2 regions of the Cupriavidus sp. 01L43 genome follow, and region 2 is predicted to be linked to the other one. Evidence: riboswitches for the same ligand, from Rfam matches in the RefSeq annotation. Region 2 holds a riboswitch; the other holds the start of a gene.
What was found. Region 2 has a riboswitch for glycine ahead of gcvT (glycine cleavage system aminomethyltransferase GcvT). Riboswitches for the same ligand answer to the same signal wherever they lie in the genome.
Positions count from the first base shown of each region.

Region 1 (11,846 bases), on a different contig from region 2:
GGCAGGCGTTCCAGCGCGTCGTAGGCAAAGAATCCACGCATGCGGCGGGCCAGCACCTGCGCTTCATCCATCGTCTTGCGCTCCTTGAGGTCGGCGCCGGCGCAGAACGCCGGACCGGCAGCGCGCACCAGCACCACGCGCACGTCCGGATCGGCGGCAGCCGCCGTGGCGGCGGCCTGCAACCCCTCGCACATGGCCAGGTTCAGCGCATTGCGGCTATCCGGCCGGTTCAGCGTGATGGTGGCAACGCCGCCTTCCACCGCGTAGAGCACGGCGGGGGCTGTGCCCGTTTCGTTCGATTCAGTCATGGTTATCTCGATACGCCTCGGTTTGGCTACACCTTAGATGGCCTTGGCTTCGCGCAGGGCCTTCACGCGTTCGGCGTCCATGCCCAGCCAGTCGCGCAGCACGTCGCCCGTATGCTCGCCAAGCAGCGGGGGCCGTCCCACCTCGGGGTTGTCCCAGCCGTCGAAGCGCAGCGGCACTGGCAGCGCCTGAAACGTGCCGATGACAGGATGGTCGAATTCCGCCACCATGCCCCGCGCTTGCACATGGGGATCGGACAGGACTTCATCCACCGACTTGATCGGGCCGGCGGGCACACCCGCGTTGTCCATGGCCTCGCACAGCGCGGCACCCTCACACGCCGCGATGGCCTCGGTCAGCCGCTGCATCACTTCATCGCGCCGGCGCACGCGGCCCGCGTTCGTCTGGAGTTCCGGATCGGCGCCCCATGTCTCGAGTTTCAGCACCTGGCAGAGCGGCACCCAGTGCTGGTCGCTCGCCGTAATATGGAGCCAGCGGCCGCACGCAGCCTGGAAACTCGCCGATGGCACGCGGCCGGGGTGCTCCGTGCCCATGCGCGGCGGCACTTCGTGCAGCGTGAACCAACGCGCCGCAGCCAGCGTGAGCAGGCTGACCTGTGCGTCGAACATCGAAAGATCGATGTGACAGCCCTGCCCTGACGCACTGCGGCCTTGCAGCGCCGAGAGCACGGCGATGGCGGCCCACAGGCCGGACGTCAGGTCTGCCATCGGCAAGCCGGGCTTCACGGGCCCACCGCCGCGCTCGCCGGTCAGGCTCATCAGCCCGCCCATCGCCTGGAACACGGTGTCGTAGCCCTTGCGCGCGGCGTAGGGGCCGGTCTGCCCGAACCCGGTACAGGAAAGATAGACCAGCTTCGGATTGATCTCGCGCAGCGTCTCGGGGCCGAGTCCATAGCGCTTGAGCGTGCCGACCGGGAAGTTCTCGATCACCACATCGACCTTGGCCGCCAGATCCCGCACGATCTGTTGCCCCGCCTCATTGCGCAGGTTGACCGTGATCGACTGCTTGCTCCGATTGAACGCCATGAAGTAGGCGCTTTCGCTCCCCCCCTCGGCCTCCACCTGCGGTTCGAAACTGCGGGTCTCGTCACCGGCGCCGGGCTGCTCGACCTTGATCACCGTGGCACCGAGTTCCGCAAGGATCATCGAGGCGAACGGGCAGGCCAGCACCCGCGAGAGGTCGAGAATCGTGATGTGTTCGAGTGGCTTGCTCATGGCGCGCTACCGCTCCGTCCGCACAAAGCTGCGCATGCGCTTGTTGGCTTCGCGCCCGACCTCCAGACCCGCTTCCAGCGGCAGGTCCACCACGCGGTGGAAGGTCTGCTTGGTGGTGGCCATGGCCGCACGACTGACCTCTGCCAGACGACTGGCCAGCGCCATGGTCTCCTCCATCAGCAGGTGGTCGTCATGCACGGCGTTGACCATGCCCAGCGCGACAGCGCGCTCCGCATCGATCGATTCGCCGGTGGCCACGAGGTGAAATGCCGCCTTGCGGCCAATCTGCCGCGTCAGATTGGGCAGGACGATCGCGGCCACGATGCCATGCTTCACTTCCGGATAGCCGATGCGGGCCGAGCGCGCGGCGAGGGCCAGATCGCATGCAATGGCCAGCCCTGCACCACCGCCCATCGCGAAGCCGTTGATGGCGGCAATCACCGGCTTGCTCATCCGCGAGACGCTGAGATGCAACTGCATCGTCAGCGCGGCGCGCTCTTCCACGCGCGACATCTGGTCCGAGGTCAGGTCCTTGAACTCGCCGATGTCGGCACCGGCGCAGAAGGCCGAGCCATTGCCCGTGAGCACGACGACGTGCACGGCATCATCGGCTTCGGCCGCCGCCAACGCCTCCACCAGCCCACGCGTCAGGGCATTGTTCAGCGCGTTGCGCTTTTCCGGGCGGTTCATGCGCAGCACGCGCACCTGGCCGACATCCTCAATCTGCAGTTCACTCATGTCCCCACCTCTCTACTTCCATTGATTTGCCATACGCGCCATCGCTTCGCGCGTCTCTGCCGCAATGCGTTCGACCAACACGCCGGCGGGCACTAGCCCATCGATCAGCGCGGCGCTCTGGCCCGCCTCGACCTTGCCCTGCTCGACATCGCCATCCAGGGCGGCCATCTTGAGCGACCGGCTGCCGAACAGCGCCTCCAGCGCCTCGCGCGGCTGACCTGCCCGCTCCGCCGCCTCGTATTCGTCGGTGAACGCATTGCGCACCGCGCGAATCGGCAGGCCCCGCCAGCCCACGAGCGTGGTATCGCCCACCCCGGCCGCCAGCACCTTCTCCTTGTAGGCGTCGTGCAGCGAGGCCTCGGGGGTCAGGAGGAAGCGGGTGCCCATCTGCACGGCATCCGCGCCGAGGCAAAGCATGGCCGCAACGCCCGCGCCATCGGCAATCCCGCCGCCGGCCACGATCGGCAAGTCAACGGCACGCGCAATCAATCGCACCAGCACCAGCGTGCTCGTACCGCTGGGCGGCGGATGTCCACCCGCCTCGCCGCCCACCACGACCAGCCCATCGACGCCGGCGGACGCCGCCTTGCGCGCATGGTCGGGATGCGCCACCACGTGTAGCCACTTGACCCCGGCGGCCTTGAAGCGGTCGATGTGTTCGCGCGGACTGCCTTGTGACGCGATGAGGATCGGCACGCCTTCGTCCAGCACGATCTGCAGATGCTCGGCCGCCCGTTTGTTGTACAGGGCGACGTTGACCGCGAACGGCGCATCGGTGATCTCGCGCACTTCGCGAATCGCACGGCGCAGGTCGTCGGGCCGCATCGGGCCAGCCGCGATCACGCCCAGGCCGCCGGCCTTCGACACCGCCCCGACGAGCGGAGAACTCGACGACGCCCAGCTCATGCCCGCCTGGATGATGGGGTAGCGGATCCCAAGCAATTCGGTGATTCGCGTCTTGATGCTCATCTGTTGATTCCTCTGCAAAAGCGGTTACTCCGCGGTGATGCCTGCTGCCTTGATCACCGGCCCCCATCGCCCCTGCTCGGACTTGATCAGCGCGCGGTAGGCGTCGGGGGTGCTGGACTGTGCGATACCGCCCTGCTCGGCAAACTTCTCGATGAGGTCGGGGGTACGCAATGCGGCGGTGACGGCATCGACGATCTTGCGGGACACATCGTCGGGCAGGCCACGTGGCGCGACGATGCCGTACGCCCCAGCGGCAAGCACCTTCGGCAAGCCGGCTTCGGCCGCCGTGGGCACATCGGGAAGCGCCGCGAGCCGCTTGGTGTCCGTCACCATCAGCGCGCGAAGCTTGCCGCCCTTGATCAGGTGCGCGACCGCCGGGACTTCGGCGATGAACATGTCCACCTGTCCGCCCATCAGGTCCTGCACGGCGGGCGCGCCGCCCTTGTATGGCACGTGGCGCAGGCGGATGCCCGCTTCGCGCTGGAATAGCGCGCCAACCACGTGCGTGCTGCTACCCACGCCCGCAGACGCAACGGTGAACTTCTCCGGCTCGCGCTTGGCCGCCGCCTGCAGATCGGCAACCGATTTGAAGGGAGAGCTGGCATTAACGACCAGCAGGTTCGGGGTGGAGACCATCGTGCTCAGGTAAGCCACGTCCTTGAGCGGGTCGAATGGCATCTTGGGAGAAATGAACGGTGCGTAGACCATCGCGCCCGTACCGGCCATGCCCAGCGTATAGCCGTCTGCCGTGGCACGCGTCACGCCCGAGATACCCACGAGCCCCCCGGCGCCGGGCCGGTTCTCCACGACGATCGTCTGCCCGATCCGCGTGGTCATGGACTTGGCGAGCGTGCGCGCCATCACGTCAGCCGGCCCGCCGGCCGCGAACGGCACCACCAGAACGATCGGCCGGTCCGGATAGGCCGCCTGCGCAGGGCTGACCGTCAACAGGGCAGCCGTCCACAGCGAGTACATCATCAGGCGCAACATCATGTCTCCTTTATTAGAACTGCCTGGATATTTGTGGACATAGTATTTTATATCGTTGCGTTTGTCCACTATATGGTTGTACGCATCTCGCTCTATACTTCATCCGTCGTTTCACTCCGCACTGAACTATGGAATACGCTCCTGGCATCAGCCAGCTTGCTGGGCTGCTGGCCGACCCCGGCCGTGCGGCCATGTTGTGGGCGTTGATGGATGGCAGCGCGCGGCCGGCCGGCGAACTGGCGATGATTGCCGGGCTGTCGGCCTCGTCCACCAGCGGCCATCTCGCCCGCATGTCCGAAGGCGGCCTGCTCGCCGTGGAGACGCGTGGGCGCAATCGCTATTACCGGCTGGCCACGCCGGAAATTGGTGTGGCCATCGAGGCGCTTGCGTCGGCGTCGCTGGCCAGCCAGCCGCCGCGCGTGCGTGCCGTGCCGGTCTCCCGCACCGCGCCGCCGGCGCTGCGGCAGGCGCGCACCTGTTATGACCACCTCGCTGGGGAACTTGCGGTGGGTCTTTTCGAACGAATGTCCGAAGCGGGCTGGCTGATCGTGTCGGGCAGCGCCGTCGACCTCAGCGCCCCCGGCGCCGAGGCGATGGGGCAGCTTGGCATCGACCTGGGCGCCACCCGCCGCAAGCGCCGGCAGTTCGCCTGCACCTGCCCGGACTGGAGCGAACGCAAGCCCCATCTGGGCGGGGCGCTCGGCGCGGCGCTGCTCGACAGCCTGCTGGCACGCGGGTGGATCGAGCGTACGGACACGTCGCGCGCCCTGCGCGTGACGCCGCGCGGCCAGCGCGAAATCGTGAACGTGGCAGCCTGACGGATATGAATACCGAAGCCAGAGGAGGAGCAGATGGCAATTGAACTGGACGACGACGCGCAAGACGCCATCAGCCGGCTATTCGCGCTGATTAACCTCGGCGACAGCGCCCAGACCAGCCGGCAGTTTTCGCTGTTCGAGGAAGCGCTGGAAGACGCCGAGGAAGACGAGATCGATGCCGCCGGCCTGCTGTGGCAGGTCAAGGACATCATCGATTGGGAATCCGGCTTTTATGTCGACTGGAAAGACGCCGAGTCCTTTATCGGCTGCCTGAACCAGCTTTGCGAGCGGATCGACCTCGAAGTGGACTGGGGCACCGAGGACACCGAGGACGAAGACTTCCTGGAGGGCACGAGCGTGCCCGAGCTGATGGAGATCGTCGCCACGCAGCTACGCATGGCCGGCTACACGCTCTGGAACTGGGATACCGGCGGCGACGCCTACGGCGGCTGGATCACGCGCAGCGAAGACGACGAAGAGATACTCGAGATCGCCGACACGCTCGGCTTCGACATCCGTCCCGGCGACCAGCCCTACTGACCGACCGGCTCGCCTGGAAACTCAGTCGAGCCCGATCACCACCGCGCCGCCGTCACCGTCCGGGGTATCGGCGATGTCGGCGCTGTCCGATCCATCCGTGCCCGCCAGCGCCTTGGCGCGCGGCGCCGGGCGCCGGGTCTCCGGCACGCCCAGCGTTTCCTCCAGCACAGTGAGGAAGGCCCGCACACTCGGCGGCATCAGCTTGCGCGCGGGCATCAGCACGTACACCTTCAGCGGCGACGACGTATAGCCGGGCAGCACGCGCACCAGTTGGCCGTGCACCAGATGCTCGTGCACGAAGCGGGGCGACATGCGCGCCACGCCCAGCCCATCCAGCGCGGCCTTGAGGCGGACTTCAGCGTTATGCGTGGAGATGCGCGGCGAGACGTCCATGGCGAAGGTTTCCACCCCATCGCGCAGGAATTCCCATTGCACATCGTCGAGGTTGCCGAGCGTCGGCCAGCCCTTCAGGTCCTGCGGCGCGCGCGGCAGGCCGTGCTCGCGGATCAGCGCGGGCGCCGCATAGAACGCACGCTCGATCAGCACCACGCGCTTGCTCGCGAACGAGCTGTCGTGGAGGTTGGTGTCGGTCATGACGAAGGCGAGGTCATAGCCGTGGCGAATCAGGTCGGGCTGGTCCCAGCTCATGTCCAGTTCCACATGCAGCGACGGGTGCAGCTTAAGTAACCTGGAGAGCGAGGCGGACAGGTGCTGCGAACCCACCTCGTATGGCGTGGCGATGCGCAGCGTGCCGCTGACCTCGGCACTCACCGAGGCGGCCTCGGCGCTGATCTCGCGCAACTCGCCAAACAGGGGCGCCACGCGGTCATAGAGCTGCTGGCCGCGCTGGGTCACGCGCACGCGCCGCGTGGTCCGCTCGAACAGGCGCACACCAAGCTGGGTTTCCAGCCGGGCAACCGCCGCGCTGGCCGATGACTTGGGCACTTCCGCCAGTTCGGCGCCCTGCGTGAAGCCGCCCCCTTCCACCACGCGGCAGAAGATTTCCCAGTCTTTCCAGTCTATCGATTTCATGCAGACACCTTCGTCACCCACGCCCTGTGGGCGAGGCGGAATTGTCCCACAGCCCGGACAATCCCGCTGCCGACGTTCACGCCGATAGCCGCCGCGCCGGGCGGCGAGCACGGCATTTGATGCAGGTCATCGTGCGGGAAAACATTGATTGGGAATTGTTCTTGTTACCGCGTACGATTCCGGCATCCGCCCCGGATGGGGCTTCTTGCGGGAGCTGCAATGCTGAAAGTGGCCGTACTTCTCATCGCCGGTGCGTTTTCCACGGGGGCCTTCGCGGGCGCCAAGTGCGACAAGCATCCGAAGTCCGAATGGATGCCCGAGGCCGACGCCAAGGCCAAGATCGCGGCCCAGGGCTACAACATCAAGAAGTTCAAGGTGGACGGCAACTGCTACGAGATCTATGGCACCACCAAGGACGGCAAGAAGGCCGAGATCTACTTCGACACGAAGACGCTCGACATCGTGAAGTCCGAGATCGAGAAGTAAGCATGTCGGTGCCGGCCGGCCATCTGCGCGAACCCACCACGCTCCGCGTCTGGGACGTGGTGGTGCGGCTCACGCACTGGAGCGTGGCGGCCATCGTCTGCTACGACCTCATCGACGATTCCGGCGACCAGTTGCACCGCGTGCTGGGCTACGTGGCCGCCGGACTTGTGCTGTTTCGCATTCTCTGGGGCTTCATCGGCAGCGAACACGCGCGCTTCCGCGCCTGGCTGCCGCGCCCCGCCGGCGTGCTGGCCCATGCCCGGGCCATGGCCCGGCGCCGCACGCCGCGCTTCATCAGCCACACCCCGCTCGGCGCGGTGATGATGCTGGCGATGTGGACCCTGATCCTGCTGCTCGCCGTTACCGGCTGGCTCTCCCGCCTCGACGCGTTCTGGGGCGAGGACTGGCCCATCGACATCCATCGCTGGCTCTCCAACACGCTGCTCGGGCTGGTGGTGGTGCACGCGCTGGTGGCCATCGTTACCAGCGTGGCCGGCAAGGAAAACCTGGTCGGGGCGATGATCACCGGCCGCAAGCCGCGCGACCTCGACTAGCCGGGGGTTGCCGCGCCGGCGCCGCCCGTGGCATAGTGCCCCCGTCGTACCCGTTTTACCCGCGTTATCGGGAGAGACTGTGCCTGCCGCCCGGCAGGCCGGCGCCGAAGGAGCAACCGCCCCGGAAACTCTCAGGCCAAAGGACCGGTAACGCCATTGCACTCTGAAGAACCCCGGCTCGCGTCAGCCGACGGTACCGAAGGAGCAAGCGATGCGCCCGCGCGCATCGTGAATCTCTCAGGTCAAGGACAGAGGGGGCGTGCGTCGCGCATGGTGCGCCACGTACCCCCCATCCACGACGTCCTGGAAGACCTGACAACATGAAGACAATCGCTGTCATCGGCGGTGGCATCACCGGCGTGACGACCGCTTACGCCCTCGCCAAACGTGGTTTCGCGGTCACGCTGCTCGAGCGCCATCGCTACGCCGCCATGGAAACCTCGTTCGCCAATGGCGGCCAGCTCTCCGCGTCGAACGCCGAGGTCTGGACCCACCGCTCCACGCTGGTCAAGGGCATCAAGTGGATGCTCCGCAACGACGCGCCGCTGCTCGTGAACCCCCGCCCCACCTGGCATAAGCTGAGCTGGTTCGCCGAGTTCATCGCCGCCATGCCGCACTACCGGGCCAACACGATCGAGACCGCCCGCCTGGCCATCGCCGCCCGCGCGCACCTGTTCGGCTGGGCCGAGGCGGAAGGCATCGACTTCGATCTCAAGCGGCAGGGCATCCTCCATATCTACCGGGACAAGGCCGGCTTCGACCATGCCGGCGAGGTCTCCAGGCTGTTGGCCGAAGGCGGACTGCCGCGCCGCGCGGTCACGCCCGAGGAAATGCGTGCGATCGAGCCGACGCTGGCCGGCCAGTACTACGGCGGCTACTACACCGAGAGCGACGCCACCGGCGACATCCACAAGTTCACCTCCGGCCTGGCCGCGGCGGCCCAGCGGCTGGGCGTGGTCACGCGCTACAGCCAGGACGTGCAGTCGGTCAACTCGGACGGCCGCACGGCCACCATCACCGTCCGCGACGGTAATCAGACAAGTTCGACAACCTTCGACGCCGTGGTGGTCTGCGCCGGCGTGGCCAGCCGGCAGTTCGCCACGCAACTGGGCGACCGCGTGAACATCTACCCGGTGAAGGGCTATTCGATCACGGTGAACCTGCCCGACGCCGCCAGCCAGGCTGCGGCGCCCACGGTCAGCCTGCTCGACGACGAGACCAAGCTCGTGACCAGCCGGCTCGGCGTGGACCGTTTCCGCGTGGCCGGCACGGCCGAGTTCAACGGCATCGACCGCGACATCCGCGCGGACCGCATCCGGCCCCTGATCGACTGGGTCAACACCTGCTTCCCCGGCGTGAGCACGCGCAGCGTGGTGCCGTGGGCAGGGCTGCGGCCGATGATGCCGAACATGATGCCGCGCGTGGGGCGCGGCCGGCAGGCCAACGTGTTCTACAACACGGGCCACGGGCATCTGGGGTGGACGTTGTCGGCGGTGACGGCCGAGATGGTGGGCGATGTCATCCGGCAGGCGGCGGTACCGCGTGCTTTCTCCCCTCTCCCGCTTGCGGGAGAGGGGTTGGGGGAGAGGGCCGGCGTGACCGGACGCGATATCGCTGCCTGAACCGCCAGCCCTCTCCCCCGCCCCTCTCCCTGAGGGAGAGGGGAGACAACCATCGCGCCAACGAAAAAGGCCCCGCTTGCGCGGGGCCTTTTTCTTCAATCTTGGTGCCCAGGAGAGGACTCGAACCTCCACAGTGTTGCCACCGCTAGGACCTGAACCTAGTGCGTCTACCAATTCCGCCACCTGGGCAAGGTGAGCGGCGCATTCTACATGAGCTTGCGGATTTTGCAAGCCCCTGCGCGTGCCACTATGCCTGCAGGCCCATGTAGATCTTCCCGTCCTGGACGAAGCGATTGCGTCCGGCGCGCTTGGCCTGGTACATCGCGCTGTCCGCGCGGTGCAGCAGCGGCTCCAGCCGTGGCGCGTCCGGCACCGCACAGGCCGCGCCCACGCTGATCGTGACGAAGGGCTGCACTGGCGTGCCGTTGTGCGGGATCTCCAGGTCGCGCACCGCCGCCACCATGCGGCGCGCCACGTTGCGCGTCTCGTCCTGCGAGGCGTCCGGCAGCACCACCGCGAATTCCTCGCCGCCCAGCCGCGCGCAAAACTGCTCGCCCACCAGCACGCTGGTCAACGCGGTAGCCACCCGGCGCAGGCAATCGTCGCCGCAGGGGTGGCCGTACAGGTCGTTGTATTGCTTGAAGAGGTCCACATCGAGAATCAGCAGCCCGATCGGCTCGCCCGCCTCGAAGGCCCGGGTCACGGCCAGCAGCGACTCGCGCTGGAAGAAACGCCGGTTGGGGATGCCGGTCAGCGCGTCGATGTCGAGGTCCGCCTCCACGCGCGAGAGCTTCGCCTCGGTCTGGCCGAGCTGGGCCGTCAGCGCCAGTTCGCGCGACTGGTAGCGGCTGATGTCGCGCATGAAGACCAGCGTGCCGATCCGCTTGCCGTCCAGCCGCATCACCGGCTCCGCCGTCACCTCGTAGTGCGCGCCCTGGGGAATGTAGGGGATGGCGCCGACGTCGGCCCCTGCCTCGCGCGGCTGGCGCAGCGCCTCGTCCCATACGGCCGGCATCGGCTGCCCCCGGCGCAGGTCGGGCACCAGCCGCAGGGCGGCCGGGTTGAACTCGACGAGCCGTCCCTTCGCGTCGACGATCACGCAGCCGTCGCCAATCGTGTCGAACACGCGCAGCCGCGCGTAGTGGCCGATGTCGTCCAGATGGGTACGCAGCGCACAGATCCAGACCACCACCGTCATCAGGGAAAACGTGGCCGGGGTCAGGTCGCCGCCGAGGGGGCTGGTCCAGCGCTGCAGGTAGGCCATGTGGGTGAGCAGCGGCAAGGTGAGGCTGCTGGCCACGATGGCCCGGCCCCGCCGGGTCAGCGCCGCATTGGGCACCTCGGCCGTGAGCAGGAAAACCAGGCTTAGCAGCAGCATGAAGTAGGTCCACGCCGCCACCACCACGTAGCCGGGGCCATGGTGGAAGATCGCGCCCGGCGAGACGCCGGCCGGCATCAGGTCGATGCGCGTCCAGATCAGGTGATGCCGCTCGTTGGTCAGCACCAGCACCACCGACGCCACGGCGGCCAGCACCGGCAGCCACAGGCGCGACCACGGCACCACGTAGCGCGGCCGGCTCAGGTGGATCATCGCCACCAGCCAGCCGATGGGCACCATCACGATGCCCGCGTACTGGGCCTTGGCCCAGAAGATGCGCCCGTCCAGATCGGTCGAGCTGACTTCGAGCAGCCGGCCGCCGCTCCAGATGGCCACGCCGCCGGCCAGCACGAGGAAAGCCTTGATCGTGGGATCGTCGCGGCGCGGCCAGGTGGCGATAACCATGCCCACGCTGCACACCACGGCTATGGTCAGGCAAAGGACAAGAGGGTACGAGGGCATGAGAACGGCGGGGAACCTGATAATAGCCGCCGCGCCCGACATGGCGGAGGCGCCCCATTATAGGGGCTAGCCGGGGCGCCACCCCATCGCCCTCACTTACTTGGAGCGGCTGCGGTCCCCGCCGCGCGAGTCCATGATGATCATGGTGCGGTCCAGCACGCCGGCGTCATCGAAATAGACGCTGAAGTGCGCCGGCAGGTTGCCGGCCATGTACATCCGATAGCTCCATGCCTCGCGCTTCATCAGGGCGAAGTACTGCACCGGCTCGCGCGGGAGGCCGAAGCGCTCGGCGATGTCGCGCTTGGTCCAGATCCCGGGGCGCGCCTCGTAGATCTCCTTCTCGGTCAGGGTCTGGCGGAAGCCGGCCAGCTTGCCGGCGGCGTCGAAGTCGGCCGCGTAGACCTCGAAGCCGTAGGGCTGCTTGGAATAGATCCAGCGCTGGGTGCCGTCGGCCAGTTGGTAGGTCTCGGTCGGGTTGCCGAATGTCTCGCGTACCGAGCTTTGCGGGCTGCCGAGCATCGACTGGGCGGTCTGCACCGGCTGGAGCGTGGCGCAGCCGCCGAGGACCACGGCGGCCAGGGCGGCAAGGAGGGCGACGCGGACGGCGCGCCCGGAAATCGGGTTGGGCATGGCATGTCTCCAGAGTCCATGCCAAGCATAGCCCAGGCGGCCGAACTCAGCGTTGCGGCTGCGGCCAGCCCGCGCGGACGATCTCC
Region 1 covers NZ_JBFTSH010000020.1:78,865-90,710, forward strand. The annotation lists gene AC1DP9_RS25080 (enoyl-CoA hydratase/isomerase family protein) at 1-308, opposite strand, end outside; gene AC1DP9_RS25085 (CaiB/BaiF CoA transferase family protein) at 342-1,541, opposite strand; gene AC1DP9_RS25090 (enoyl-CoA hydratase/isomerase family protein) at 1,548-2,279, opposite strand; gene AC1DP9_RS25095 (NAD(P)H-dependent flavin oxidoreductase) at 2,292-3,248, opposite strand; gene AC1DP9_RS25100 (Bug family tripartite tricarboxylate transporter substrate binding protein) at 3,273-4,241, opposite strand; gene AC1DP9_RS25105 (ArsR/SmtB family transcription factor) at 4,367-5,056, shown strand; gene AC1DP9_RS25110 (DUF6630 family protein) at 5,090-5,596, shown strand; gene AC1DP9_RS25115 (LysR family transcriptional regulator) at 5,618-6,628, opposite strand; gene AC1DP9_RS25120 (PepSY domain-containing protein) at 6,848-7,114, shown strand; gene AC1DP9_RS25125 (cytochrome b/b6 domain-containing protein) at 7,117-7,668, shown strand; glycine riboswitch at 7,727-7,825, shown strand; gene AC1DP9_RS25130 (D-amino acid dehydrogenase) at 7,989-9,290, shown strand; tRNA gene AC1DP9_RS25135 (tRNA-Leu) at 9,393-9,479, opposite strand; gene AC1DP9_RS25140 (histidine kinase N-terminal 7TM domain-containing protein) at 9,538-11,130, opposite strand; gene AC1DP9_RS25145 (hypothetical protein) at 11,227-11,760, opposite strand; gene AC1DP9_RS25150 (MFS transporter) at 11,807-11,846, opposite strand, start outside.
Region 1: another riboswitch for glycine. It lies ahead of AC1DP9_RS25130 (D-amino acid dehydrogenase); the one in region 2 lies ahead of gcvT (glycine cleavage system aminomethyltransferase GcvT).

Region 2 (11,846 bases):
GCGTCGCGCGCCTCCAGTTCGGCCAGCGTGGGCCGGCTACCTTGGGCGGCGTTCATGGGAAGAGGGGCGTTCATGGCAAGTGTCTCGTGGGGCGGGGCGGCAGGTGGTCAGCCTGGCCGCCGCGCGGGCATCTCGGGCGCCGTCTCCTGGCTCGGGAGACGGCTGGTGCAGCGCGTCAGGCGCCGACGCTGGCCTTGTAGGCGTCGACGTTCATCAGGCCGTTCACATCGTCGCCATTGGCCGGCTTCAGCTTGAACAGCCACGCGTCGAAGGCGTTGGCGTTGACGGATTCCGGCGCGGCGCTGGCGGCCTCGTTCACGGCGATGACTTCGCCGGCCACCGGGGCGTAGATGTCGGAAGCGGCCTTCACAGACTCCACCACGGCCAGCGCGTCGCCGGCGCCGACCGACTTGCCCACTTCGGGCAGTTCCAGGAAGACGATGTCGCCCAGCGCGTCCTGCGCGTGGTCGGTAATGCCGATCGTCAGCGTGCCGTCGGCTTCAACGCGCACCCATTCGTGCGATTCGGTGTACTTCAGGTCAGCAGGGAAATTCATGACGGATTCTCCGGGAATGCAGTGTTTGTCTTGTTTCGGTTCGCCTGCCGGGGCCAGCCGGGCAGGCGTGATGGCGACCGTTGGTGTCAGCCGGGCGGATGCCTCAGCTCACGAGTGCCTTGCCATTGCGCACAAACGGCAGTTTAACCACAGTCGCGGTCAGTTTGCGGTCACGAATCTCGACCTGGACCTCGGTGCCGGGCACAACGCCCTGCGGCAGCCGGGCAAAGGCAATGGATTGGGAGAGGGACGGGCTGAAGGTGCCGCTCGTGATCTCGCCGTCGCCGGCGGGGGTGATCACCTTCTGGTGCGCACGCAGCACACCGCCCTTGTCGCGCAGGATCAGGCCGGCAAATGTCTTATGTTGTCCGGCTGCCAGCAGCGCCGACTTGCCGATGAAATCGCGCTCGCTCTGCAGGTCGACGGTCCAGGCCAGGCCGGCGTCGAGCGGCGAGGTGTGGATATCCATGTCCTGGCCGTACAGGTTCATGCCGGCTTCCAGGCGCAGCGTGTCACGCGCGCCCAGTCCGGCCGGGCGCACGCCCACGGACTGCAGCTTTTCCCAGATGCCGGCCACGTTCTCGGCCTCCACCACCAGCTCGAAGCCGTCTTCGCCGGTGTAGCCGGTGCGGGCCACCATCAGCTCGCCGACCATCGGGTCTCGCACCACCACCGCGTTGAACGGCTTGAGCGCGTCGGCCGGCTGGGTCGACGGGAAGGCCTCGTGCACCTTGGCGCGCGCGTTCGGGCCCTGCACGGCGATGATCGCCAGCTTGCCCACGCCGGCCGGTGCCACGTCGCCCCGGCGCGGGGTGATCGTCACGCCGCTGCCGGTGGCCGCGTTGCGGGCCGTGATCCATTCGATGTCGCCCAGCGCCGTGCTGGCGTTCACCACCAGGCGGAAGCGGTCTTCGGCGAAGAAATAGACGATCAGGTCGTCGATGACGCCGCCTTTTTCGTCGAGCATGCACGCGTAGAGGGCCTTGCCCGGGGTCTGGAGCTTGTCGACGTTGTTGGCCAGCAGGCCGCGCAGGAAGGCGCGCGTGTTGGGGCCGGACAGGTCCACCACGCACATGTGCGAGACATCGAACATGCCGGCATCGCCGCGCACCGCGTTGTGTTCCTCGATCTGGGAGCCGTAGTTGACCGGCATGTCCCAGCCGCCGAAATCGACCATGCGGGCACCGAGCGAGCGGTGGATGGCGTAAAGGGGCGTGGCCTGGAGCGTCATGGGAAATCCTCTGGAGCGAATACGGCGGCGAAAACGAAAAAAGGGTCATCCGCCGTGGGGATCGATGGCAATGCCACCAATCCGCCGCGGCGGATGACCCCTCTGTCCTCGATACCTGAGAGATTACGATGCAGCTTGCCGCATCGCGCGCCCCTTCGGTGGACACGCTCGCCCTGCGTTGGCACGGGCGGGTGTCGCTCTCCAGAGTGCGGCATGCATCGTGTGCATGTTGCATGCCGATCCGACCGGTCCGTGGTGCCTGAGAGTTTTCGGGTGATACCCCTTCGGCGGCGCAATAGCTGCGCGCTCTCCCGGTTGGATGCGCGTGAATGTACGGGACGGGTTGACCTTTGTCAACGCGGCGCCGACGCCACCTTGCTAGGCGCCGGGGAGGGGGCTGGCTGTAATTCCTGCCGCCTGAGGGTAAGGACTACCCGCGCCGGATCAACGATCCTTCGTGACGACGTTACCCACCACGCCACCCACCGCCGCGCCACCCACCGTGCCGAGCGCGCTGCCGTTGGTCAGCGCCGCGCCGCCGAGCGCGCCAACGCCCGCGCCAATGGCGGTGTTGCGGGTCTTGGGGCTCATGTCCGCGCAGCCGCCAAAGGCCGCCAGCGTGACACCGATCAGCGTGATTTTCGCCAGGGTTCGCATTGTTTTCATGATCGCCTCCGAATGTGCCGAATTTGTCATCAGGACGGCGTCGCCGCCGGTCCCGCATGACCGTATGAGGCAATCTCCATGCCCCGGATGTCCCCTCGGACGTCACTTTTACGAACTGTTACCGCGATGAAACACTGGTAGCACTCGCGTCCTGGATGTCCATCATCAGGCACCGGCGCAGGCCACCCTGCGTGTTAACATCGACGCCTTTCGCGCGCCCGCCAAGCGTGCGCCATCCGGCACCCGCCCACCTATGACCCACGGACTCAACGCCGCCCAATCCGAAGCCGTTCGCTATCTGGACGGGCCCTGCCTCGTCCTCGCGGGCGCCGGGTCCGGCAAGACGCGCGTCATCACGCAAAAGATCGCCCACCTGATCGAGGACAAGGGCTTCGAGCCGCGTCACATCGCCGCCGTCACCTTCACGAACAAGGCGGCGAAAGAGATGCAGGAGCGCATCGGCAAGCTGATGGAGGGCAAGACCACGCGCGAGGGCAAGCGGATTCCGCTCAAGCAGCTCACCGTCTGTACCTTCCACTCGCTCGGCGTGCAGATTTTGCGGATGGAGGCGGAGCACGTCGGCCTGAAGCCGCAGTTCTCGATCATGGATTCGGACGACTGCTTCGGACTGGTGCAGGAGCAGCTCGCCACCACGGACAAGAAGCTGATCCGTAGCGTGCAGGGCACGATCTCGCTGTGGAAGAACGGCATGATCGATCCGGAGACCGCGCTGGCCCAGGCCGCCAATGCCGACGAGCACCAGGCCGCCATGGTCTACCGCAACTACGTGGCCACGCTGCACGCCTACCAGGCGGTGGATTTCGACGACCTGATCCGCCTGCCCGCCGAGCTGTTCGCGCGCGACGAGGCCGTGCGCCTGAAATGGCAGAACCGCCTGCGCTACTTCCTCGTCGACGAATACCAGGACACCAACGCCTGCCAGTACGCGCTGCTCAAGCTGCTGGCCGGCGGCTCGCACCTGCGCGCGCCGGCGTTCACGGCCGTGGGCGACGACGACCAGGCCATCTACGGCTGGCGCGGCGCCACGCTGGACAACCTGCGCGGCCTGCAGACCGATTTCCCGGACCTCAAGGTCGTCAAGCTCGAACAGAACTACCGCTCGACGGTGCGCATCCTGGAGGCGGCCAACGCGGTCATCGCCAACAATCCCAAGCTGTTCGACAAGAAGCTGTGGTCGGAGCACGGCATGGGCGACCCCATCGCCATCCATCCGATGAACGACGAGGAGCACGAGGCCGAGTCCGTGGTGTTCCGCCTGTCCGCCCACAAGTTCGAGCGCCGCGCGCAGTTCCGCGACTACGCCATCCTGTATCGCGGTAACCATCAGGCGCGGCTGTTCGAGCAGATCCTGCGGCGCGAGCGGATTCCGTACGTGCTGTCCGGCGGCCAGAGCTTCTTCGACAAGGCGGAGATCAAGGACATCTGCGCCTACCTGCGGCTGATCGCCAATCCGGACGACGATCCCGCGTTCATCCGCGCCATCACCACGCCCAAGCGCGGCGTGGGCAACACCACGCTGGAGGCGCTCGGCACGTTCGCGGGGCAGGCCAAGGTGTCGCTGTTCGAGGCCGCCATGATGGGCGGCATCGAAGGCAAGCTCCAGCCGCGCCAACTGGAGCCGCTGCGCGTGTTCTGCGAGTCGATGGTGCGCCTGGCGGACCGCGCCAAGACCGATCCGGCCACCGTGCTGCTCGACGACATGATGGCCGGCATCCACTATGAATCGTACTTGTACGATACCTTCGACGAGCGCCAGGCCCAGTCGCGCTGGACCAATACGCTTGAATTCCTCGACTGGCTCAAGCGCAAGGGCACGCGCCCAGAGCCCGAGGCCGGGGAGGGCGAGGCCACCGGCTTCGACAACGCCGACGGCTTTGGCGACGAAGGCAAGAACCTGCTCGAACTGACACAGACCGTGGCGCTGATGAGCATGCTCGAAGGCCGCGAGGAAGACCCGGACGCGGTGCGGCTCTCCACGCTCCACGCGTCCAAGGGCCTCGAATATCCGCACGTGTTCCTGGTGGGCGTGGAGGAGGGCATCCTGCCCCATGCGCGCGAGGACGAAGACATGAGCGACGAGAAGATCGAGGAAGAGCGCCGCCTGATGTACGTTGGCATCACCCGCGCCCAGCGCAGCCTCCAGATCAGCTGGTGCAAGAAGCGCAAACGCGCCCGGGACACCTACTCCTGCGAACCCTCGCGCTTCATCGCTGAAATGAAGCTCGAAGAAGCCCCGGCCCCCGTCGACGAGACCCCGGCCATGAGCCCCAAGGACCGGCTGGCCAATCTCAAGGCGCTGCTGGGTACGCCGGGCGCACCCGGCAAGCCGGTGACGGGTTGAGCCGCATCCCCTACCAAGCATCACCGCCGATACAAGGCAGACAAGACCGCGCGCCCCGCGCTTTCTAATATGGCGACGCGTCAGACGCCTCGGCGACTGGCGCCGTGCCGCGCCTGCCCTTCGGTTAGCGGTGCGGCCGGGTACGCTTGCGTGCCTGGCTCTTCCCTGTTGAACGCTCCCGGCGCGGCAGTGCCGGGGGCGTCGTTTTGTCAGGCGAAGTTATCCACAGCGCACGTATCGAACCTGATACAAAGCCGCCACAGCGCGGATATTGCAAACTGGTACAGTTGACCGCCGGTCGTTGCGCAGGCCGTCGCCCGCCGGCGTTTCCCATCCCTCCCGCTTTGCCATGGACCTCACTCCCGCCTTGCCTACCCGCCTGCTGATCGTCGACGACGATCCCCAGATCCGCGCCATGCTGGCCGAATACCTGGCCACGTTCGGCATGGCGGCCGATGGGGCCGAAGGCGGGGCGTCGATGCGCACGGCCATGGCGCAGCATCACTATGATCTGGTCATCCTGGACCTCTCGCTGCCCGGCGAGAACGGCCTGACGCTGTGTCGCGAGATCCGCGAGCGCACGGACATCCCCGTGATCATGCTGACCGCACGCGCCGAACTGGCCGACCGTGTGGTCGGGCTCGAGGTGGGGGCGGACGACTACGTGACCAAGCCGTTCGAGATGCGTGAACTGGTGGCGCGCATCCACACGGTGCTGCGGCGCAGCCGGGCCGATGTGCGTCGTTCAGCACCTACCCCGGCGGGGCACGAGGTCAAGTTTGGCGCGTGGCGGCTCAACACCACGCTGCGCCAGTTGCTCGACGAGGAAGACACGGTCGTGCCGCTGTCGAACGCCGAGTTCCGCCTGTTGCTGACCTTCATCGAGCACCCGAACCGCGTGCTGGATCGCGAACTGCTCATCAACCAGGCACGCGGTCGCGACCTCGACGTGTTCGATCGCAGCATCGACCTGCTGGTCTCGCGCCTGCGCCAGAAACTGCGCGACGATCCGCGTGACTCGGCGCTGATCCGCACGGTGCGGGGCGAGGGCTACGTCTTCACGGTCAACGTGGATTCCTGACGCATGGCCGCGCCCCCCCCGCCGCCGAACGCCACCGCCGGCGTCCGGACAGACCCCACCATGCGGCGCCACCTTTTCGATTCGATGTTCCTGCGGCTGTTCCTGGTCATGGCCGCGATCATGGTGGCGGTGCACGTGCTTGGCGTGACCGTCATCGAGGGCCTGTTCCCGCGCCCCGGCTCGCCGCGCTGGGAGGAACGCATGCGCGAGGCGGCCTCGGAGGCCGCCGCCGCCGGCAAGCCATTCCACCGCCCCGAGCCGTCGCAGCGCGGCCCGCGTTTCGAGGAAGACGAGGATGCGGGCGAGGGCGGCCCGGCCGGGGAGCGCGGCATGTTCCGTCCCGGCCATGCCGACCGGCGCGGGGAGCCGCCCGGACCGCAGCGCCACTTCCCCCCCTGGCACGGACTCTGGCCCCTGCATCCTGGCCTGATCTTCCAGTTCATCGCCATCGTTATTTCGTCGTGGGTGGGCGCGCGATTGCTCGCGCGGCCGGTGCAGCGGCTGGCCACCGGTGCGAATCGGCTGGCCCAGGATGTGCACGCCCCGCCACTCGACGATGATGCGGGTCCGGCCGAAGCGCGCGCCGCCACCAAGGCGCTGAACCTGATGCAGCAACGCATCCGCACGCAGCTGGCGCAGCAGTCGCGCTTCCTGGCGGCGGTCTCGCACGACCTGCGCACGCCGCTCACGCGCATGAGCCTGCGCATCGAGCGCATCGAGGACAACGACGTGCGCTACCGCCTGCGGCAGGATCTGGCCGAGATGAACGGGCTGATCGACGCCACGCTCTATTACCTGCGTGACCGCGACGACGGCACCGGCCCGCGCCAGCGCGTGGACGTGCAGGCGCTGCTCCAGGCCATCGTCGACGATGCCGAAGAACTGGGGCAGGACGTGCGGCTCTCCGGCACCGCCGCGCCGCTGCTGGCCTACCCGGCGGAGTTGCGCCGCGCCGTGGTCAACCTCGTCGAGAACGCGCACCGCTACGGCGGCGCCGCGCATATCGTGCTGACGGACAGCCCCGAGCGCGTGCAGATCGACGTCTGCGACAACGGCCCCGGCATTCCGCCGGCCGAGTTGCAGCGCGTGCTGGAGCCGTTCTATCGCGTGGAGTCGTCGCGCAGCCGGGCTACCGGCGGCGTGGGGATGGGGCTGTCGATTGCCGCCGATATCGTCAATCGCCATGGCGGCGAGCTGACGCTGGACAACCGTGTCGAAGGCGGCCTGCGCGTGCGCATCACGCTGCCGCGCGACTAACTAATAGATATAGCGGCGCGCGGGTCAGGCGCGCTGCGGCACGCCCGACTTGCCGATCGGCGCCAGTTGCACGTACTGAGAGCCGCGCAGCCCGCGCGTGAAGTCGAGCGTGAAATCGCCCACATCGATGCGCGACTGCAGCGCGCGGCGCAATTCCAGCGCACCCGGCGCCTTGGCCGCGCCGGCAGCGCGCACCAGCCAGGCGGCGCCAATGTAGCCGGCCAGCGTGGCCGGGGAGGGCGGTTCGTCGAGGTACTGCTTCATCCGCGCCACGTGTTCCTTGACCACGCGCAGCGTGGATTCCTGCGGGCCGGGCGCCACCTGCGTGACCACCACGCCCCCCGCGTAGTTGCCGCCGAGAATCTCGCGCGCCGAGGCCGGGCTCACGGCCGACAATCCCACCAGAAAACCGTACCAACCCTGCGAGGCCAGCGCGCGGCCAAGGCCGCCGTAGGCAAGCGTGTCGCCGGCCACGATGACCGCGCCGGGCCGCGTCGCGGCGATGCGGCGCGCGCCGTCATCGACACTGCCGGTCAGCGTCACCGCGCGCGTACCGAGGTCGCGCTCCATCCGATCGAGCCACGGCGAGCCCGCCGCGAGCGTGCCGGCGGCGAAGTCGGGCGACACGGCCAGGACGATGTTCTTGAGGCCGTAGCTGCGCAGCTGCCGCACGGCGGCGTCCAGCTCGGCCTGATAGTCGGCGCGCGTGAACCAGATGTTGTCGGCGGCAAGCGAAAGCCCGGAGAGCGGGGCGACGATCTGCACGCCGCGCCGGCTCAGTTCGGACGACGTGGCCAGCGCGGGCAGCAGGGTGTCGCCGGGGCCGAACAGCACGTCGATATGGTCCGACTCGGCCATGCCGATGGCCTGCGAGGTGGCGATGCGCGGGCTGGCATCGGCATCCCGCACCACGTGTACGATGCGCGGCCCCTGACCCGAGGCGTTCGCCGCATCGAACAGCACCTTGGCGCCGGCCAGGTAGTCGCGCGCCAGATCCGCCTGCGGCCCCACGCGGTCGAGCAGATGGCCGACCACCAGCGCCCGGCGCTGCGAGGAGGGCTGCGGTTGCGGCTGGGCGAACGCAGCCGGTGCCGCGAGCATCGCGGCCAGCGTGCCGAACGACCGGAGCATGCGGCGGCGCGCCGGCGCGGCGGGCGACATCGTTCTGGGCGAGGCTGGGCGCATGGTCGGAACGGGCGTTGGAATCGGGTGGAGGAGGGGACGGCGGGCAGAGCCTATCGGCCGTTCGTGACGCTCGGATGACGCCAACGCCCCACGGTGGCGGGGCTGCGGGCGCAAGCGCGGCGTGCGCTTGATGCGCGTCAAGGTGAGCGACGGCGCAGGGGCATAGCATCGTGACCATCTTCGCCCGCAAAAAGAGCGCACCATGTCCGCCCCCACCCTCCCCAGCATGCCTGCCGCCACGGCGTTCGACCGCCGCGCACTGGCCGACTTCCGCAGCCTGGCCGGCCGCATCGACGGCAACGGCCCCCGCTACACCTCATACCCTACCGCCGACCGCTTCGACGCCGAAGTGGACGACGCCCGCTACCTCGCCGCGCTCGACGCCTGCCGCGCCGACTCCCCCGCGCCGCTCTCGCTCTACCTGCACATCCCGTTCTGCGAGAACATCTGCTACTACTGCGGCTGCAACAAGATCATCACCAAGGACCACGCGCGCAGCGCACGCTACGTCGACTATCTCGCCCGGGAAATGGCGATGGTGGCCGGCCGGCTCGGGGAGCGCCGCGCGGTCATGCAATCGCACTGGGGCGGCGGCACGCCGACCTTCCTCGATCCCGACAAAATGCGTCGCGTAATGGCGGCGCTGACGCAACACTTCCACCTGCTGCCCGAGGGCGAGCACGCCATCGAGATCGATCCGCGCCGCGTGACCGATGCGCGCATGGCGCTGCTGGCGGAACTCGGCTTCAACCGGATCAGCCTCGGCGTGCAGGACTTCGACCCGGAGGTGCAGGAGGCAATCCATCGCGTGCAGTCCTATGAGGAAACGCGCGATGTGGTGCTGGCGGCGCGCCGGCTCGGCTTCCGCTCGGTCAGCATGGACCTCATCTACGGGCTGCCGCACCAGACCACCGAACGCTTCGCAGCGACCATCGACCGCGTGCTGACGCTACGGCCGGATCGGCTCTCGGTCTACAGCTACGCGCACCTGCCGCATGTGTTCAAGCCGCAGCGGCGCATCGACGAGGCGGCGCTGCCGCCCGCCGGCGAGAAGCTCGACATCCTGGTGTCCACGATCGAGCGCCTGACCGCCGCCGGCTATGTCTATATCGGCATGGATCATTTCGCGCTGCCGGACGACGACCTCGCCATCGCCCAGCAGGCCGGGCGGCTGCAACGCAACTTCCAGGGCTACGCCACCCACGCGGGGCACGATCAACTGGGCTTCGGCGTCTCGGCGATTGGCGCGGTGGCCGGCCACTACGCGCAGAACGCGCGCACCACGGACGAGTACTACGCCGCGCTGGACGCCGGCCGGCTGCCGGTGGCGCGCGGCTTCCGAATGTCCGCCGATGACCATCTGCGCAAGGCGATCATCGGCGCGCTGATGTGTCACGGCACTATGGACATTGCGGCGGTGGAGGCGGCGCACGGCATCGACTTCGCCCGAACCTTCGCGCCGGAATTCGCCGGGCTGGACGCGCTGGCGGCAGAGGGGTTGCTGCGGCGCGACGCGTCGCGGATCGACATCACCCCGCTGGGCCGGCTGCTGGTGCGCCGCGTGGCGATGGTGTTCGACCGCTACCTGCGCCAGGACGGCGCGCGCGAGGTGCCGCTGGTGCGCTATTCACGCGTGGTCTGACCCGCTGCCTATATATATCTAGTGGGGCGCCGGCCCCATCGACCCGATCGACCCCATCGAAACAAAAAAGCCCGCGAGGATCGTCGCGGGCTTTTTTGCGTGGACTGAAAGGTGCGCTTGGCGTTACTTCGCAGCGTTGACCATGTAGTCGGCGGCGGCGATCACGTCGGCGTCGGCGCCGGCATAGCCACCCTTGGGCGGCATCACGCCCTTGCCCTTGAGCGCGAAGGTGTGGACGGCGTCCATGCCTTCCTTGATGCGCGGTGCCCAGGCGGCCTTGTCGCCGAACTTCGGCGCACCAGCCACACCGGCGGCGTGGCAGGCGGCGCAAACCTGGTCATAGACCTTCTTGCCGGTTTCGGCCGATGCAGCGGCCGGGGCGGCAGCCGCCGCAGCAACGGGTGCGGCGGCTGCGGGTGCCGGTGCAGCAGCCGCCGGGGCAGCCGGCGCGGCAGGAACCGCCGGGGCCGCGGCCTGTGCGTCAGGCGCGGAAGCCGCAGCCTGGGCCGGTGCCGCCTGGGCAGGCGCGGGCGGTTCCGGGAACTTGGCGCCGCCGGCGTCGGCCAGGTGCACCACGGCACGGGCCAGTTCGTAGTCGGTGTAGTCGTCCGGCGAGGTGCCGGCGCGGGGGGGCATCGCGCCCTTGCCGTTCATCACGGACTTCAGCAGGCCGTCAAAGCCCTGGCCGATCCGCGCGGTCCAGTCGCCGGGTGTGCCGTGCTTGGGCGCTCCGGCCGCACCGGTGGCGTGGCAGGCGGCGCAGACTTCCTTGTAGACCTGCTCGCCGGTCTTGAAGACGCGCGGCGCGTTCGGGTCCTTGATTTCCAGGGAAGCGACGGGTTGGATGCGATGGTTGACGGCTTCGGCCGTCTGGGTGGAGCCGGCGCCCTCGTGGGTGCCGTGACCAACAAAACTAACCAACAGGACGATCACGAGAATCGGCACCACGAAGGCGGCGATCACGACAGCGATCAGTTGTTTCGGGGTCTTGATGGGAGACTCGTGGTGGTCGTTTTCTTGGTGGACGTCACTCATACAGAACTCTCGATTTTGCAGGGAAACCTAGTGCAGCGCGTTGGGGGCGGCTTGCTTTGTTGGCCCTTGTCGGGGATGGGTCTGTTTTCGCCTTTCGGCTATCTGCGTCCGGGCCATGTCTCGTGTCCCGGGTACGTCTCGTTTCGACGCAAATAGCTGGCGATTATAGACCCAAGCCGCGGCGTCCGGGGCCAAAAGCGGCGGCTGCGAGACCTGCCGGAACCCTTCCCGGCGCAACCCGCATGGACGCCGCCCGACAAACGAGGTATCCTATGCGACTTTCCGACGCCGGCCCTCGTCCGACGTCAATCGCAGCTCACATCGCGCCCGTAGCTCAATGGATAGAGTACTGCCCTCCGAAGGCAGGGGTTGCTGGTTCGATCCCAGCCGGGCGCACCAATAGACTGGCTTGCAGTCAGTCCACGCTAGTCAATCCCGCGCACGCGAATTTCCAACAGTTTGTGGTCCGAAGCCAGGTCGACTTCCGAGCAGCGGACGCTTGCGCCCGTCTCACCGATACCCCGTGATATCCGCCGGCTTGCCCGCATCGACCACTTCGGTCATGTAGCGCCAGGCGTCGGGCTGGCTGCCGTCGAGGTCGGTGAAGCCGTAGACCTGCGCCAGTTGGCCGCTGGATAGCGTCTGGCCGTTCCAGCGGGCCAGCTCGGGGTCGGCGGCGAGGGCTGCCACGGCGCGGCCGACGTAGGCCGGCGTTTCCGAGATCGCGAAATGGGGTTGCCGTGCGGTGGCGTCGCGCCAGTTGGCTTCGGTGACGCCGTAGGCGTCCAGCATGGCCTCGGCGCGCAGCCAGCCCGGCGTCAGTGCCACGGC
Region 2 covers NZ_JBFTSH010000012.1:49,156-61,001, forward strand. The annotation lists gene gcvP (aminomethyl-transferring glycine dehydrogenase) at 1-74, opposite strand, end outside; gene gcvH (glycine cleavage system protein GcvH) at 176-556, opposite strand; gene gcvT (glycine cleavage system aminomethyltransferase GcvT) at 660-1,787, opposite strand; glycine riboswitch at 1,880-2,002, opposite strand; glycine riboswitch at 2,024-2,111, opposite strand; gene AC1DP9_RS19185 (glycine zipper 2TM domain-containing protein) at 2,232-2,453, opposite strand; gene AC1DP9_RS19190 (UvrD-helicase domain-containing protein) at 2,707-4,815, shown strand; gene AC1DP9_RS19195 (response regulator) at 5,165-5,896, shown strand; gene AC1DP9_RS19200 (ATP-binding protein) at 5,957-7,153, shown strand; gene AC1DP9_RS19205 (ABC transporter substrate-binding protein) at 7,178-8,338, opposite strand; gene hemN (oxygen-independent coproporphyrinogen III oxidase) at 8,541-9,980, shown strand; gene AC1DP9_RS19215 (c-type cytochrome) at 10,104-11,015, opposite strand; tRNA gene AC1DP9_RS19220 (tRNA-Arg) at 11,339-11,414, shown strand; gene AC1DP9_RS19225 (SDR family oxidoreductase) at 11,526-11,846, opposite strand, start outside.